4 regions of the Arthrobacter sp. T572 genome follow, and region 4 is predicted to be linked to each of the others. Evidence: riboswitches for the same ligand, from Rfam matches in the RefSeq annotation. Region 4 holds a riboswitch; each other region holds the start of a gene.
What was found. Region 4 has a riboswitch for cyclic di-AMP ahead of ACUYMZ_RS03170 (NlpC/P60 family protein). Riboswitches for the same ligand answer to the same signal wherever they lie in the genome.
Positions count from the first base shown of each region.

Region 1 (4,312 bases), 560 kb from region 4:
GATACCACTGAGATGTATCTTCGGACCATTTTGGAGCTTGAAGAGGAGAACATTGTTGCTCTTCGCGCACGCATCGCCGAACGCCTCCGCCACTCAGGCCCCACGGTTTCCCAGACCATTGGCCGCATGGAGCGCGACGGCCTGGTGGTTGTCTCCAATGACCGCCACCTGGAACTGACGGAGGTCGGCCGCAAGCGCGCCACCGAGGTCATGCGCAAGCACCGCCTGGCTGAACGCCTCCTTGCCGACGTGATCGGCCTGGACTGGGCCTACGTCCACGATGAAGCGTGCCGGTGGGAGCACGTCATGAGCGAGCGGGTGGAGCGCAGGCTCTACGAACTCCTGGAACACCCCACTGAATCTCCGTACGGCAACCCGATTCCCGGCCTGGAAGCACTGGGCGGGTTGGGTGGCCAGCCGCTGGAACGCGGTGATGTCAACCTCCTGCAGGCCATGGACGGATACGCTTCGGACTCCCGTGTCGTGGTGAGTCGCCTGGCCGAGCCCATCCAGGTGGAGCCCGAGCTCCTGACCCAGCTTGACGAGGGCGGCATCCGCCCTGGCGCTGCCGTCTCGCTCGAACGCGTGGGTGAATACATCTCGGTCCGCGTACCCGGTATCGAAGGCGCCTTGGAGCTGCCGCCGGAAGTCGCAGCGCACGTCTTCGTCGCCGTCAACTGAACTCATGCCCGGGGCGCCGCCCGGTGCGTCCGGCGGGGTGGCGGATCTCACCTTTGGGATCAGCGCCAGCGTGTGACCTGCACTTTTCCGCAGGAAGTGGTATGGGCTCGCTCCGCCACGCCCCGTTTCTGTAGATAACGAATTTATTACTGCGGGCTTTAATCCCCTATAGTTATCTACTAGCGCTGATACCAAAGCGTTACCTGATCTGGAGCCGAACTCTGCCAGCAGATCAGGTGTGCCATCCACCACTGGCAGAGGCGGGGGAACCACAAGCGGCTGTCTAAAGAAGCAGCCTTGGGGTGAAGCCCGCAGCAGAAGTGCCTACTGACGCAAGTCCCTCCTGGGATACCTGTGTGCCGTGTGCGCTTTGTGCGGGCCGGGTCTGAACTCTCTGATCCGAATCCGACAGCTAACTTCGCAGGCTTTTCAGAGAGGAACAGAGTTTGACATCGCAGAACGCCAGGGGCCGCCGACGCGCGACCGGCCCCGCTACTGAGCTGCGGCCAGCCCGCGTCGTAACGGAGATCCGGCCCCGCGACACCCAGCGTCAGGTGCGCCGCCGTAAGAGCCCGTTGCGCCAGGTTGCCGACTTCGCCGCAGCCAGTGGCGTCGGGCAGAAAGCCGGTGTAGCGCTTGCCGCCACCGGCCTTGCCCTGACTGTCGGTCTGCCGGCCACCAGTCCGGTGATGGCCACCTCCGAGTCGGGCCAGACCGAGGCCGCGTTGACACTCGCGGGCGGCAGCCAGCCCGAGGTTTCCGCGGAAGCGTCGGCCAAGATCGATTTCAGCCGCGCAGCCGTTGCTACTGCGGCGGATCCTGACGGCAAGCTCAAGCAGCTCCTGAGTGCACAATCTGCCGAGAGCATCCAGCGTGCCTCATCCGTCGGCAGCCTGGGCAGCCCGCTGGACACGCTCAGCACGGCTTCTCCGTTCGGCTACCGCATCAGCCCCCTCACGGGCGGCGCCGGCGACTTCCACCGCGGGCAGGACTTTGTGGCCCAGTGCGGCACCGCTGTCCATGCGGCAGCAGCCGGCAAGGTCACGTTCGCCGGATGGCACGAGTACGGTGGAGGCAACCGCGTGGTGGTAGACCACGGCAACGGCCTCGAGACCACGTACAACCACTTGTCGTCGTTCAGCGTGAAGGTCGGCCAGACCGTCAGCCGCGGAGACACTGTTGCCCTGAGCGGCACCACCGGCGCCTCCACCGGCTGCCACCTCCACTTCGAGGTCCAGGTCAACGGCGAAGTCGTTGACCCCATGGGTTGGCTCTGAGCCAGAGCTGATGGTCGTCTCTCGCATTTGTGACACGCCCCGTGATCTGAATGTGACATTGAAGCACTTCTGTTGTACCGTCTAAATCGCATCGGCTTCCAGGGAGCCGATGCACTTGGGTGGATTGCCTAGCTCTGCCACCATCCAGGGTCCGTTCGCAAAATTCGTCTGGCAGGGGCGGGGGAACCACTTCCGGCCTTTTTTGAAGGCCTAGGGGTTAAGTCGCAAAGCTTCCTTGAAGCGGAGCGGCCGGATGACTCCCATCCGAATCCGACAGCTCACCTCGCAGGCATTGGGAGAGGCTACCTTCGTGTCTTCACGCACTACCCCTGCGCGCCACCGCGCCGAAACGGTTCGCACGAACCCTTTGAACAACCTTTCCAAGGCTGTTTCCACCAATGCAGGCACCGTAGGACGCCAGGCCGCCGTTCTGGCCGCAGCTTCAGGACTTGTCCTCAGCGTTGGAATGCCCGCCCAGGCAGCTGACACCGACGTCTCCAAGTCGGAATCGTCAAGCACCCAGCAGCTCGTGACCACCGCAGTGGTTACCGCCGAGCCCACCGCCACGGTTTCCTTCGAAAGCCCCGTCGTGGCCACCAAGGAAGCCCCCAAGGTCCAGCGCGCTTCCCAGACCACCCGCACGCAGGCCGGCAACGGTGGTTCCACCAGCGGTGCTGCAGTGACGGCCCAGTCTTCCAAGGCCAAGGACTCCGCTTCCAGCGCAGCCGCTTCGGGCCTCGCCGCCATTGCCTACACCGGCATTGGCCACCCCTACGTCTGGGGCGGCACCAGCCCCAACGGTTGGGACTGCTCAGGTTTCACCCAGTGGGTTTACGCCCAGGCCGGCATCAGCATCCCCCGCGTCAACGCATGGACCGCCATGAAGCCCACCAGCACGCCGGCTCCCGGTGACCTGGTGATGCAGAACGGTGGAGCCCACGTGGGCATCTACGTTGGCAACGGCATGATGATCAGCGCCCTCAACCCCAGCCAGGGCACGCTGCTCCACTCGGTGGCTTCCACCGGCAGCTCCTCGTTCTACACCCTCGGCTAGCACATCCCGTTCGGGGCAAGCCAGCATGCCCCCCAAGTGCTGGCCTGCCGAACCGGACGCGTCCCCAACCGCGTCCGGATACGACAAAAGAGAGTAACCATGACGAGTGCAAACAAGAATGCACGGCACCGCGCTGAGGCCCCCAAGACCAGCTCCATCGCCGTCATCGCCAAGGCCGTCAGCGGCAATGCAGGCGGCGTTGGCCGCCAGGCAGCCGTTATCGCCGCTGCATCAGGCCTGGTCCTGACCAGTGGTGTTGCTGCCAACGCGGCCGACACCAACATCCAGCGCGAGTCCACCGCCACCACGACACTCGACGTGCAGGCCGTTGCCCAGGCAACCATTGCAGCCGATTCCACCGTGGCCATCTCCTACGAGCGCCCCGTCGTCACGACGGTTGAAGCTCCGGCTCCCGTGGTGGAGAAGGCTCCCGCAAAGGCTGAAACCAAAGCCGCTTCCGGTGCCACCACGCAGTCCGGTGCGGCCAATGTTTCGGTCAGCACTGCGGCCCCTGCCACCAAGGCTCCCGCCGCCTCCAGCGGCCTGGGTGCCGCGATCGCCGCGGCAGCCTACGCACAGTTGGGTGTCACGCAGGACTGCACCATGCTGGTGACCAACTCCCTTGCGGCTGTGGGAATCAACTTCCACGACTGGCCGGCCGGTTACCTTTCGTTGGGACGCACGGTGAGCGCAGCTGAAGCGCAGCCGGGAGACCTGATCTACTACGCCAACGGCGGCTACGGCGGAATGGCACACATTGCCGTTTACGTCGGCAACGGCATGGCAGTGCACGGCGGATGGAACGGATCCACCACCGCACTGTTCAGTGCAAATGTCGGCTCAGGCCCCGTTTTCATCCGGGTCAACGGCTGATCGATCATCCCAAGGGAACCCCGCAGGCACAACGCCTGCGGGGTTTCCTCGTTTTAACGCCGCCACGTTTGCCCGGGAACAGGTGTCCCGCACGTGAACATTGACCGACACCACAGGGGAATCAACAGAATAATTCGTTGATATGGCATATAAGTGCTTACCCTTGTCTTGTCGATCCACAGCCCGTACATGCAGAGGGCAGCCGGCCCTCGTGCCCCTGACGGGTGCGGCCGTGAAGAGGTACGTGCATGCGCACACTCGTTCTGAATGCTGGATATGAACCGCTGGCGGTAGTGACTTTCCGCCGGGCGCTGGTCCTTGTGCTGGCCGGAAAAGCAAGCGTAGTGGCCGAAGGCGACGAGCCTGTCGTCGGGCCGCAGGAAATCCTGGGTCGCCCCACCGTGATTCTCCTTAACCGCTACATCCG
Region 1 is NZ_JBRAZQ010000002.1:978,586-982,897, forward strand. Features, by position in the region: gene ACUYMZ_RS05790 (iron-dependent transcriptional repressor DtxR) at 1-681, shown strand, start outside; cyclic di-AMP (ydaO/yuaA leader) riboswitch at 884-1,123, shown strand; gene ACUYMZ_RS05795 (M23 family metallopeptidase) at 1,128-1,958, shown strand; cyclic di-AMP (ydaO/yuaA leader) riboswitch at 2,105-2,264, shown strand; gene ACUYMZ_RS05800 (C40 family peptidase) at 2,269-3,012, shown strand; gene ACUYMZ_RS05805 (NlpC/P60 family protein) at 3,112-3,885, shown strand; gene ACUYMZ_RS05810 (HNH endonuclease) at 4,134-4,312, shown strand, end outside.
Region 1: it holds a riboswitch for cyclic di-AMP, as region 4 does, so the genes downstream of both, ACUYMZ_RS05800 (C40 family peptidase) here and ACUYMZ_RS03170 (NlpC/P60 family protein) in region 4, are expected to answer to the same signal.

Region 2 (4,312 bases), 350 kb from region 4:
TTCCCGAAAACTCCGACGTCGGCTTCACCACCGGGGCGACGATGGCCAACTTCGTGGGGCTGGCAGCAGGGCGCCAGTACGTGTTGGAGCAGGCGGGGTGGGACCTGGCCACTTTGGGGCTCGCAGGAGGACCGCGCGTCACGGTGTTTGTTGGCCGGGAACGGCACGAGGTCATCGACCTGGTGGTCCGTTATCTTGGCTTGGGAAACTGCACGCCGGTGGACGTGGATGACCAGGGACGCATCATCCCGGAGGCATTGGCAGCCGCCATGGACGGGCAGCCAGGCCCGGCGATCGTGTGCTTGCAAGCGGGAAACATCCATTCAGGTGCCTTCGACCCCGTCCAGGAGGCGGTGCGCTTGGCCCACGGGAAAGGCGCCTGGGTCCACGTTGACGGTGCCTTCGGATTGTGGGCGGCAGTCAGCCCGGAGCTGGGCAAGTACCTGCCGGGGCTGGAAACCGCGGATTCCTGGGCTACCGATGCTCACAAGACCTTGAATGTCCCCTACGATTCAGGCCTGGCCATCGTGTCCCGGCCGGATGTCATGCGCCGGACTTTCGGTGTACATGCCAGCTACCTGCCCGCAGATGACCACGGCCCCGGCGACCCGCACGAGAAAGTGCCGGAGCTTTCCCGCCGTGCCAGGGGCATCCCGGTGTGGGCTGCACTCCGCTCGTTGGGGCGGTCCGGGACGATCGCAATGGTGGAGAAGCTGGCGGCAAACGCCAGGGCCTTGGCCGAGGGGCTGGCTGCGATCCCCGGGGTCGAGATCCTGAACGACGTGGTGTTCACCCAGGTGTCGGTCAGTTTCGGCAGCGATGAACGTACCCGCCGGGTCACGCAGAGAGTCATGGCCGAAGGGGTGGTGTGGATGTCCGGTTCGGTGTGGCATGGCCGTGACATCCTGCGCATCTCCGTGAGCAACTGGTCCACGGATGCGGACGATGTCGCCGCATCCGTCGCTGCCGTCAGACGCGCTGCGGAGGCTGAAGCCTAGCTGCCGGGGCATAAACCTGCCGGGCACAGATTCAAGGGGATGAAAAAGCGCCGGTCCGCACCGTTCCTTTCAGAAGGAATGGTGCGGACCGACGCTCTGGCTCAGGCCTGGCTTAGTACCAGTTGTTGGCCAAGTGGAAGGCGAGGGCTGCGGAAGGCGAGCCGTAGCGTTCCTTGATGTAGTTCAGGCCCCACTTGATCTGGGTCTGGTAGTTGGTCTGCCAATCGGCGCCCGCAGTGGCCATCTTGCTTGCCGGCAGTGACTGGACGATCCCATAGGCGCCACTGGAAGGGTTGGTGGCTGTGGTTCGCCAGTTCGATTCCTTCTCCCACAGCGTGTTCAGGGCGACCATCTCGCCGGCGCCCCAACCGTAGTTTGCCAGGATGCTGGCAGCGTAGGCTTTTGCGGCGGCGGGGTCGTCGATGGCCTTGGGAGCGGCAGCGGCTGCGGCAGCTGCAGCGGCTTTCTCGGCGGCTGCGGCATCGGCGGCCTGCTTGGCGGCAGCATCAGCGGCGGCTTTCTCGGCTGCGGCCTGGACAGCAGCGGCCTGCTCCGCAGCAGCTTTTTCAGCCGCGGCCTTGTCGGCGGCGGCCTTCTCTGCGGCAGCCTGTTCGGCAGCGGCCTTGTCTGCAACTGCACGGTCAGCTGCGCCCTGGGCGGCAGCAGCGTCCATCGAAGCAGCGATCTCGGCAGCCTTGTTGGTGCTGACCTGGGCGTTGGCCTGGGTTTCGGCGGCCTGGCTCAGTTCCGGGAGGTTGAAGGCAGCGTTTGCGGCGGTGCCCAGCGATGCAACACCCAGCGCGGCAGCCACGACGCCGGCTACTACGGACATGCGCTGACCGGTCTTGCCACGGCGGGCAGCGTCCTTCAGGACAGCCTGCGATTTGGTCAGCGGAGCGTTGTGATCGTCACGGTGACGCGCGGAAGGGCGCGTCTGATCGTTCAATTCAGACATGTGTGATTACCTCTCAGCGCCTGCGGAGTTAGCTGTCGGGTTCGGATGAGGTCATCCGGCCGCGCGCGCAGCAGCGGCTTCACCCCAAGGGCCGGCAATCAATGCACGGGCCCGGAGACTCTGGGTCCCCCGTCTCTGCCTTTGGGTGAGAACGGAACTCCGGGAAGTGGCAGAGCTCGGCGCATCCCGGGTGTGGGTCAGGTTGGGGCGACCCACCCTTTCGACGGTACAGGACGAATCGGCTTAAGTCACATTTGGGTAACAGAGATCACGACGCTGGTGCGTCGCCTTGCCATTTTGTTACAGGCGTGCGGCGCTCCCCAGAGGGAGGCGGAGGGCGAACTCGGTGCGCCCGGGCCGGGATGTGACGTCCACGGTACCGCCGTGTGCGCGCACGATGGACTCTACGATGGAAAGGCCCAGCCCGGAGGTACCTTCGGAGCCTGACCTCGCGGCGTCTGCCCTGGCAAAACGGGAGAAGATGCGCGCCTGGAAATCCCCCGGAATACCAGGCCCGTTGTCTGTCACGGTCACCACAGCGTTGCCGTCGTTGGACAGCATGACGCCGGTTTCCACCGTTGTCCCGGCATCCGTGTGCTTGCGTGCATTGGAGAGCAGGTTGGCCAGCACTTGGTGGAGCTGTGTCGCGTCCCCGCGCACGGTGACTGGTTCGTCGGGCAGCCGCAGCTTCCAGTGGTGGTCCGGCGCCATCACTTTCTCGTCGCTGACCGTTTCGATCACCAACTGGGTGAGGTCGACATCCGAGACCTTCAACGCCTGTCCTTCATCCAGCCTGGCGAGCAGGAGCAGGTCTTCGACCAAGGCTGTCATGCGTTCCGACTGGCTCTGGACGCGGGCCAGGGACTTCCGGCCGTCCTCGGTGAAGTTCTCGGTCATGCGGAGCAACTCGGTGTATCCGCGGATTGCGGTGAGCGGTGTGCGGAGTTCGTGTGAGGCGTCCGCCACGAACTGGCGCACCTTGGTTTCGCTTGCCTGCCGCGCTTCCAAGGCACTGGCAACGTTGTCGAGCATCTGGTTCAGGGCATGGCCCACGCTGCCCACTTCCGTGCCGGGGTGGGCCGCTCCCGGAGGTACCCGTACCGCCAAAGCCACCTCGCCGGCGTCGAGGGGCAGGCGGGAGACCTTGGTGGCGACGTCGGACAATTGCTCCAAGGGCCGCATGGTCCTGCGGATGATGACGGTACCGGCCAGTCCGATCAACGCCAGTCCTCCCAGCGACACGAACACCATGGTCCACACCAGCGACGCCTCCGCGCTTTGCTTGTCCGCCAGCGGCAGGCCGGTGACAATGACATCTCCGTATGCCGTTTCCACTGCCACCAAGCGGTAGTCGCCGTTGGAGAGGGAGCGGTCCACGGGGGTGCTGTCCTTGGGCAGGGAGAGCAGTACCTGTTGGTCGTCCTGGGACAAGGAGACGCGGTTTCCCTCCGCGTCGATCAGTCCCGAGCTGTTGACCGTTGAACCGTTGATCCGCGCATTCAAGGTTCCAGCGGCCTGGCCCCGCGCCTCCAAGGGGTCCGGCTTGCGGGACGGCGTGGACGGAAAGCCCGACGGCGGTCTGCCGAAGTCTGCTGCGCGGTTGGACGCTTCCTCCAGCTGCTTGTCGAGCTGGCGGTTGAACACCACGTCCATGGAGGCGTAGCTGACTATTCCCACGGCGCCACAGATGGCGATGAGCAAGGCCATCGCCACCAGGATCAAACGGGTGCGCAGATGCCACGTTGAAGGTCTGAGCAAGTTGGGCTTGCCACTGCTGGCGGTACCGGTAAGCGCAGCCAAAGCTCAGTCCGCTGGCTTGATGACGTATCCGGCACCACGGATGGTGTGGATCATCGGCGGGTGGTTGGCTTCGATTTTCTTGCGGAGGTAGGAAATGTAGAGCTCCACAATGTTTGCCTGTCCGCCGAAGTCGTAGTCCCAGACCCGGTCCAGGATCTGGGCCTTGCTGACCACGCGCTTGGGATTCTCCATGAGGTACCGCAGCAGTTCGAACTGGGTGGCGGTGAGCTGGATGTCCTCCCCGGCCCGGGTCACTTCACGGGTATCGACGTTCAACGTCAGGTCGCCCACTACGAGCTCCGCCGTATCCATGGCGGCAACGCCGGATCGCTGGACCAAACGGTGCAGGCGGAGCAGTACTTCTTCCATGCTGAAGGGCTTGGTGACGTAGTCGTCGCCCCCGGCGGCGAGACCGACGATGCGGTCCTCCACGGCATCCTTGGCCGTGAGGAAGAGGGCGGGAACTTCGGGGGCAAAGGCGCGGATCCTGGTGAGGACTTCCACGCCGTCAAAGCCGGGAATCATGACATCCAGCACCAGGACGTCCGGGCGGAACTCC
Region 2 is NZ_JBRAZQ010000002.1:767,709-772,020, forward strand. Features, by position in the region: gene ACUYMZ_RS04820 (pyridoxal phosphate-dependent decarboxylase family protein) at 1-998, shown strand, start outside; gene ACUYMZ_RS04825 (aggregation-promoting factor C-terminal-like domain-containing protein) at 1,111-1,953, opposite strand; cyclic di-AMP (ydaO/yuaA leader) riboswitch at 1,959-2,120, opposite strand; gene ACUYMZ_RS04830 (sensor histidine kinase) at 2,254-3,660, opposite strand; gene ACUYMZ_RS04835 (response regulator transcription factor) at 3,757-4,312, opposite strand, start outside.
Region 2: it holds a riboswitch for cyclic di-AMP, as region 4 does, so the genes downstream of both, ACUYMZ_RS04825 (aggregation-promoting factor C-terminal-like domain-containing protein) here and ACUYMZ_RS03170 (NlpC/P60 family protein) in region 4, are expected to answer to the same signal.

Region 3 (4,312 bases), 3.6 Mb from region 4:
GCCCTCAAATCCAGCGGAATCGAGTCCTACGTCCTGGTGGGGCACTCGATGGGCGTGCAGTTTGCCATCGAGGCCGCCCTGTACGAGCCCGACCGCATCCGCCACCTGGTCCTCATGGGGCCCGTGGTCGATTCCCGGCATAAGAACCTGCGACGCCAATCGCTGGCGCTCTTCCTGGACGGCCTCCTCAGGGAAAGCCCGACGTCCAACTGGATCGTGGTGTCCGACTACCTCCGCTGCGGTCCGCGCTGGTACCTCACCGAACTGCCGGTCATGATGGACTACCCCACTGAACAGCGCCTGTCGCACGTCAATGTGCCGGTGCTGGTTCTTCGCGGAAGCCGCGACCACGTGGCCGGACCTGAATGGTCGCTGCGCCTCTCGCGGGCGGTCCCGCACGGGCGGCTGGTGGAGATTCCGGGGGTGGGACACGTGGCCCAGCACATGCGCCCGAAGGCGGTTGCGGACGCCATCCGCAGCTTCGTGTCGGCAACATCTCCGCACACCTAGGATCGGGAGTACGACGACGGCAGGCGGCAGCGGCGCCCCTTGTTGCCTGCCGGACCACCCGGCTAGGCTGGCGGTGCAAGCATGATCATAAGGTTGCTTAGGAAGGCTTGACGATGACCAGCTATGACCCGGAAGACGACCCTCAGACCTTCGGCGCAAGTGGAGCAGCCGAACCCGACAGCATCCACGAAGACCCGGACCTGCGCCAGGACGAAGACAGCGATCCCGCAGCCTCAGCCAACCCTGACCCGGAGAACGGTAACGTGACCGGCCTTGAGCCGGGCGGCGGAGTTCCTCCCGGAGAAACCCCACCGGCCGAGGACAGCATGAGCATGGACCAGGGGCACGAGGAGTAGCGCTAAGACAACCGCAGGATCTCCCCGAGGTCATAATCTGCGGGCCCTTCCAGCTGTGAGTACGTACAGCTGGCAGGCGTCCGGTCCGGCCGCCACCTGCGGAACTGGGTGGTGTGCCGGAACCGGTCGCCCTCCATGTAGTCGTAGGCCACTTCGATCACGAGCTCGGGCCGCAGCGGTACGAACGAGAAGTCTTTGCCCGCACTCCACCGGCTTTGGGCGCCCGGCATCCTCGAATTGACCGCGGCACCCGCTTCCTGGCTGGCCCACTCGCCCCACGGGTGGTCGCCGATGTCCACTTTGTAAGGCTCCAACTCCTCCACGAGCGCCTTCCGTTTTGCCATGGGGAAGGACGCCACCACTCCCACATGATGGAGCTTGCCGGAATCGTCATGGAGGCCCAACAGCATGGACCCGACAACGTCCGCCGTTTTGTGCCACCGGAACCCGGCCACCACGCAGTCCGCTGTCCGTTCATGCTTGGTCTTGAACATCACCCGCTTGTTCGGCTGGTAGATGCCGTCGAGCGGCTTGGACAACACGCCGTCGAGCCCTGCTCCCTCAAGCTGCACGAACCATTCCTGAGCCCGCTCCAAGTCGGTGACCGCAGGCGTCACATAGACCGGCGGTTCGGCCGCGGCAAGCGCGTCTTCCAACGCCGAGCGGCGCTCCCTGAACGGTTTGCCGGTGAAGTCTTCGTCACCGAGGGCAAGGAGGTCGAACCCCACGAAGGAGGACGGCGTTTTCTCTGCGAGCATCCGGACCCGGCTGTCGGCTGGGTGGATGCGCTGCTGTAGGCCCTCAAAGTCCAGCCGGTTGCCGGAGATGAGAATGATCTCGCCATCCACCACGCACTTCTCCGGCAGGTTTTTCTTTAGCGCCTCCACGAGTTCAGGGAAGTAGCGGGTCATGGGTTTCTCGTTGCGGCTGCCCAGGATGATGTCATCCCCGTCCTTGAACACGATGGTCCGGAACCCGTCCCATTTGGGTTCATAGTGCCCGACATCCGGGATGTTCGGGACGGATTTGGCGAGCATGGGCGAAATGGGCGGCATCACGGGAAGATCCATAGCTCATGTCTACCGGCCCGCACCTGCCCAAAGCTAGGGCGCAATCCCCTATGTGCATAAACAGGGCCCTCCCGGGCGGACCCCGAAGGGTAGGCGCCGCGGACCCGGACCACCCTTAGGCGTTCCGTCCGTTACATTAATGTGACTTTACTTCCGTGCTCCTGTACCTTCGAAGGGCGACCCGAATCTCCGCTGGGCCGCTTCCGGGCTGACGCCGAGCTCTGCCGCATCCCGGAATCCGCCAGATCCGCGGCAGAGACGGGGGACCCAGAGTTCCCGGGCCTGTTCTCCGCAGGCCCTTGGGGTGAAGCCGCCACGCGCGGCCGGACGGCCTCGTCCGAACCCGACAGCTAACCTCGCAGGCGTTGAGAGGCAAACACCATGTCCCCAACCATGGATCAGCCGCGCCGTGCCCCAGGGGCCGCCGAGCGCACCAAGCCAACCGGACGCCGTCGGGCCCAACCCAGCGGACAGGTCACCGGTGAAGAAACCACGACGGCGGCACCCGCCACCGCGGCCACTCCTACCCAGGCGCCCATGACGCGCGCAGCGGCCCGCGCGGCCGAGCGCGAGCGCGCAGCACAGGCGGTTCTGGCTGCGGAAACTGCCGGCGCCCCCGCCAGCGGTCCCACTGCTGGAGCAGAGCCCCGGACTGCCGCCATCCCTGGCGTCCCTGCGCCCACCCGCGCCGAATCCACCACGCCCGGACCGCCAACGTCGGCGATTCCAGTCATCAAGCCCGCGGAGCCGGAACCTGCTCCCGAACCCGCTACCGCGGCGATCCCGGTCATTTCGGCACCCGCCGAGCCGGAACCTGTCCCCGAACCCGCTACCGCGGCGCTCCCGGTCATTGCCGCACCCGGCGCCGAGCCCGGCGTCGAACCTGTCCCCGCCCAGCCCAAGGCGGCAGGCACGGCAAAAACAGCAGGCCAGGTAAAAACAGCCGCAGCAGCTACGGCCGCGGCCGGCCTGTCCAGCCGCAGAGCTGCCCGCGCCGAAGCGGCAGGCCACGCACAAGCTCGAAGCGAAAGCACCCACTCGCCCGGCGCGTCCGCTTTTGGATCCCTGGGCGCGTCACCATTCACCCGGGAGCCCCACAACGCCCTGACCAAGGCCGCCTCCGTGAAAACCATGGGCCAGCGCATGGCGGTGGTTGCCGGTGCCTTGGGACTTGTTCTGACGGTCGGCACGGTGAGCCAGGCCTGGGAGCTGCCGCTGATCGGTCAGGAAGCACCCGCACAGGAGGCCGGCGGTACTGCATCCGGCAACGGCAATGGACGCCATACCGGCACCGCTTCCCCCGCGCCGAGCCCGTCGTACTCCACGGCGTCGGCAGCATCCCAGACGGCAACCGGCGCGGATCAGCCGCCGGCCGACCCCACGCAGTCGGCACCGGAGGCACCTGCCGCAGTGTCGCCGTCGTCCGTTCCCGTTCCGTCGGTATCACTGGCGGCGCCGAAATGGGTACCGTCCACAACCCCGTCGGCCGTGGTGCCGGTGCCAGGAGTGACCACTCCGGCTCCGGGCCAGCCCGCGCCGCCGTCGGATGCGGTCACTGCGCCGACCCCCACCCCCACACAGACGCCGGCACCCACCGTCACGCCTACTCCCACGCAGACGCCAACACCGACCCAGACCCAGAAGCCGAGGCCCAGCAACGACCCAAAAGCGGGCAGCGCCCCGGCCACCAATGACCCGTCGCTGAACGTGGACGGGCTGCTGGACCTCGCCAAGGAGGCGCTTAAGTGAGCACCCGCATGCCCCGGACCACCACGCACGTCGGCTGGCACGGCCGTTACTGCAGCAGCAGCCGTACGGCAACGTTCCGGCGGCGGATGGGCCGCTGGAGCTGCCAGCGGCTGCGGCGATCGAAATAGCTGGACGAAAAACAGGAGGCTGGCACCCACACCGGGTGCCAGCCTCCTGTCTTCCCTGGTCACCCCAACAGCCAGGCGACCACCAGAAGAGCGCCGATGCAGAGGACCGTGGTGCAAAGAATGACGTCCCGGGCCACCACAGTGCCCCGCCCGTACGGCGAAGCGAACAGGAAGACGTTCTGGGCTGTGGGGAGGGCAGCCATGATGACCACAGCCAACAGGTGCCGGCCCTCCAGCCCGAAAACGACGACGCCGAGCGCCCAAACAATGACAGGCATGCCCGCAACCTTCAGGAGTGTGGCCACCACCGTTTCGACGCGGCCGTCTCCCTTCTGCAGCGGCGCCTTGCCGGCGAGCGACATGCCGAACGCGAGCAGGACCATGGGCACGGCGGCGCCCGCGAGCATGTCGATGGGCTTCCGGACCAACTCCGGCGCGTGCCAGCCGGTCAGCGCCACCACTACGCCCAGCGCGGAGGCAATGATCATCGGGTTGCCAA
Region 3 is NZ_JBRAZQ010000002.1:3,971,239-3,975,550, forward strand. Features, by position in the region: gene ACUYMZ_RS19540 (alpha/beta fold hydrolase) at 1-510, shown strand, start outside; gene ACUYMZ_RS19545 (DUF6480 family protein) at 624-866, shown strand; gene ACUYMZ_RS19550 (ATP-dependent DNA ligase) at 869-1,936, opposite strand; cyclic di-AMP (ydaO/yuaA leader) riboswitch at 2,166-2,315, shown strand; gene ACUYMZ_RS19555 (DNA polymerase III subunit gamma/tau domain-containing protein) at 2,330-3,685, shown strand; gene ACUYMZ_RS19560 (AEC family transporter) at 3,873-4,312, opposite strand, start outside.
Region 3: it holds a riboswitch for cyclic di-AMP, as region 4 does, so the genes downstream of both, ACUYMZ_RS19555 (DNA polymerase III subunit gamma/tau domain-containing protein) here and ACUYMZ_RS03170 (NlpC/P60 family protein) in region 4, are expected to answer to the same signal.

Region 4 (4,312 bases):
TTTCCTGGGCAGCGAGCCACAGGCGGCCTATGGCCACGTGGCGGACCTTGGCAGCACCCGCACCGGCCTATCCCCGGTGGAAACCCGGAAATGGGCGGTCCACACCCCGGACGGCATCCTGCTGGCCGACCACATCGTGGTCACGCGCTGCGCCCAGAGCCAGTTGCGCAGGATGCTCGCGGACCTTGGAATCAGCATCGGCCAGAACCTCGTGGCTGCCATGCGGGCGGTAGGCATGCACCTGGTGGGCGTGGGCGAACTCGTGACCCCCACCCCCAAGGAAGTACTTCGGCAGGCCAAAGCCGTGGGCCAGGCCATCTCGGCAAGGGTGGCCCTTCCGGCCTCACCGGGCGTTGCCCTCGCCTGAAACGCCTTCCAACCAGACACCAAAAGCCGGCACCCTCGGGACGTTGAGTCCCGGAGATGCCGGCTTTTGGGTGAAGCGTGAGGCTTAGGCGCCTGCGCGTACGTAGGTCAGGGGACCCGTTGCGGTCAGCCAGCTGATGGGGTGGATGCCCGTCTGGTTGCCGTTGATGCCACCGCTGATGGCCTGGCCGTTGCCGATGTAGATGGCAACGTGGCCGGACTGGACGATCATGTCGCCCGGCTGCGGGTCGCTGACTACCTTGCCGTAGTTCAGGAACTGCATGGGAGCGAGATCGCCAACCCGGATACCTGCAGAGCCGAGGGCCTTTTCAACCATGGCGGTGCAGTCCTGGAAGATGCCGATCTGCGCGTAGGCCGAGGCAACCATGGCGGCGTTGACGCCACCGGCGGCCGGAGCTGCGGCAGCAGGAGCGGCAGGAGCCGGAGCGGTTGCAGTGGCGGTAGCCGTGGCCTTGGCCGGGGCGGCAGCGGTGGCGGCTGCAGCCTTCTTGGGTGCCGGCGCAGGAGCCGGTGCCGGCTTTTCGATGACCGGTGCTGCTACGGAAGCAACCGCCGGACGCTCGAAGTTGACGGTAGCCGTTGCAGCGGCGGTGACAACCTTGTTGGGAGCCTCGGAAACCGTCTGCGCCACCGTGGCGGGGCTGGAGTCGCGCTCCACCGGTGCCTGTGCCGGGGTTTCCGCGGCGTGGGCGGCGATGGAACCGGTCAGGACCAGGCCCGACGCGGCGGCGATAACAGCAGCCTGGCGGCCTGCGCCCGATGCGTTGCTGGCAACAGCCTTGGAGATTGAGATGAACGGATTGGGACGTACGCTGTCCGCCTTACGACGGCCGCGAAGAATGCGTGAAGACATGAAAAAGCCTCTCCCGATGCCTGCGAGGTTAGCTGTCGGATTCGGATGGGAGTCACCCGGCCACTGTCTCCCGCCATGCAGCGGAAGCTTCGTGACTTCACCCCAAGGTCAGCTTCAAAAGCTGACCAAAATGGGTTCCCCGTCTCTGCCGTAGGTATGTCTGCGAACGGATTCCGGCCTGCGGCAGAGCTAGGCAATCAGGCCGGAAGTGCCCCGTACATGGGTCGGGCACAGGTACTACCGTACGCGATGATCACACCAAAGTCACATTTGAGTAACGAGAAGTTTGGTTTTGGCGTGTCGCAGTAACCGATCCGAGACCTTCGACGCTAAGTAGAAAACCCCGTTATTCCGCGGATTTTTCGGCATCGGCGCCGTCGGTGGCCGCCAACTTCCGACGCGCCGTAACGGCCAGGAAGATCACGAGGCCAACCGCAACAACAGCCAGCCCGACGATGCTCCAGGGAAACGGGTGGGACTCCGCCGCCGGGGCAGCCTCGTTGCCGCCGGTACCAGGTGCTGACGTGCCTGCCGAAGGGACCGACGCCGCCGGTGCTGACGCCGACGGTGACGCCGCCGCCGAGCCGCCGGCCGCCGTCGTACTTCCGCTGGCGGCCGTGAAGGAAAAGGTGCCCTCGATCGGGTGGGAGTCGGAACTGACCACGCGCCACGTGACCGTGTATTGGCCAGCCGGCGCGCCGGGGCGAAGCTTCTGCACCGCTTGGTTGTCGATGATTTCGACGGCGCCATCCGCCCAGTTCTCGCCACCGGAAGTCACCGTTACGCCCGAGCCGATAGCCAGGGGGCGGTTGTTGAAGGTGATGGAGACCGACGCCGGGACCTCGGCAACGCTGGCACCGTTCGCCGGAGCGGTGGACTCGGCGACGTCGTGCGCGGATGCCGGAGCAGCACCGAACAGCACTGCGGCGGTGAAGGCCACAGCAGCAACGACGGCGGCCAGAAGGGGGCGGATGGTACGCATGGGGCGGTTTCTCCTAGTGTTGGCTTCCTTACAGACTAGGCGAATCGTCCGGGCCGGCCGCATCCGCGGCATAGGATTTGAGAGCACACTCACCCAATCCCCGGAGACCTTCATGCTTAAACAAGGTTCTGCCATCGACCGTTACTTCAAGATCTCTGAACGAGGCTCCACGTACTCACGCGAGATCCGCGGCGGCTTTGCGACGTTCTTCGCCATGAGCTACATCGTTGTCCTGAACCCCCTGATCCTCTCCGGAGCGGACTCCAGCGGCGAATCACTCGGCTTTACTGCCGTGGCAGCTACCACCGCATTCGTCGCGGGCATCCTGACCATCCTCATGGGTGCGTGGGCAAAGCACCCGTTTGCCGTGGCAACCGGCCTTGGCGTCAACGCCTTCGTGGCCGTCACCGTGGCCTCGCACCCGGAACTGACCTGGCCGGACATGATGGGCCTGGTGGTGCTCTCCGGCGTGACCATGCTGATCCTGGTGCTCACCGGATTCCGCACCGCCGTGTTCAAGGCTGTCCCGGAGGCGCTGAAGACCGCGATCGTGGTGGGCATTGGCCTGTTCATTGCTTTGATCGGCCTGGTGAACGCCGGCTTCGTGCGCCGCATCCCGGACGCCGCCGGCACCACTGTGCCCCTTGGATTGGGTGTTGAAGGCAAGCTCATGGGCTGGCCCACCCTGGTGTTCGCCGTCGGGTTGCTGCTGACCATCGCCCTGGTAGTCCGCAAGGTCCGTGGCGCGATCCTCATCGGCATCGTCGCATCCACCGCACTGGCCGCCATCCTCGAGTTCACGCTCCACATCGGCCCCAGTGTGGACGGCGACACCGTGAACCCGCGCGGCTGGTCCCTGGTGGCCCCTACCCTGTCCGAATGGGGCGCACCCGATCTCTCACTGATCGGCAAAGCCAACCCGTTCGGTGCCTTTGAGCACTTGGGCTTCATCGCAGCGGCGCTGCTGGCGTTCGTGATCCTGCTGAGCATCTTCTTCGACGCCATGGGCACCATGGTGGGCCTGGCCAACGAGGCCGGGACCGTCGACGAAAAGGGCAACATCCCCAACGTTGACCGTGTGCTTCAGGTTGACGCCCTCGGCGCGATCGTGGGTGGCGGTTCGTCCGTGTCCTCCAACCAGATCTTCGTGGAGTCCGGCGCCGGCATCGGCGAAGGTGCACGCACCGGCCTCGCCTCGATCGTGACCGGCATCCTCTTCCTGGTGGCCATGTTCTTCACGCCGCTGATCAACCTGGTTCCGTTCGAAGCCGTCGCCCCCGCACTGGTGGTGGTGGGCTTCATGATGGTCTCCCAGGTGGGCAAGATCGACTGGCAGGACTGGGGCGTGGGCATCCCGGCCTTCCTGACCATCGCCCTCATGCCGTTCACGTACTCGATTGCCAACGGCCTGGGCGCCGGATTCATCTCCTACGTCCTGATCCGCACGTTCCAGGGCCGTGCCCGCGAAGTCCACCCGCTGATGTGGGCCGTGGCCGCCGCCTTCCTGTTGTTCTTTGGCATTGGCACCGTGGAGGAGCTGCTCGGGGTCAAATAGCTCCCCGCCGAGATGGCATTTGGTGACAATGTTGGGCTCCGGCATTGTCATCAAATGCCATGTCGCGGTGATGTCCGGGCCTGGATGTCCGGCATTTCAGACACTCCGGACCCGGAACTGCTGGCTTTGGCCGTCCGGGTCCGGTCTGCTTTAAGCATGGAAACAAGCGCCCTCACCGTAGACGTCACTCCCACCCCGTGGACCGGCCGTTTCGACGGCGACGGCGCCGAGCACCGCCGGTGGTGGCAGGCTGTGGCTCCCCACACCCCGGAAACGTCCGCAGGGGCCCTGCGTCCCGCCGTCGTGCTTGGTTTTTGCAGTGACGCCGGCGTCCGCCGCAACAAGGGCCGGGTAGGTGCCTCAGCGGCGCCGGCCGCGATCCGTTCGGCACTGGGTCCGCTGGCGTTCCATCTGGACCGCGACCTCTTCGACGCCGGCGACGTCGTGGTGGAAGGCGACGCCCTGGAGGCGGGCCAGGAGCGTGCCGGGCGCGCCATTTCGGCACTGCTCGACGGCGGAAACCTCACCGTGGTGC
Region 4 is NZ_JBRAZQ010000002.1:420,799-425,110, reverse strand. Features, by position in the region: gene ACUYMZ_RS03175 (FAD-dependent monooxygenase) at 1-367, shown strand, start outside; gene ACUYMZ_RS03170 (NlpC/P60 family protein) at 452-1,240, opposite strand; cyclic di-AMP (ydaO/yuaA leader) riboswitch at 1,244-1,429, opposite strand; gene ACUYMZ_RS03165 (copper resistance CopC family protein) at 1,587-2,222, opposite strand; gene ACUYMZ_RS03160 (NCS2 family permease) at 2,335-3,777, shown strand; gene hutG (formimidoylglutamase) at 3,934-4,312, shown strand, end outside.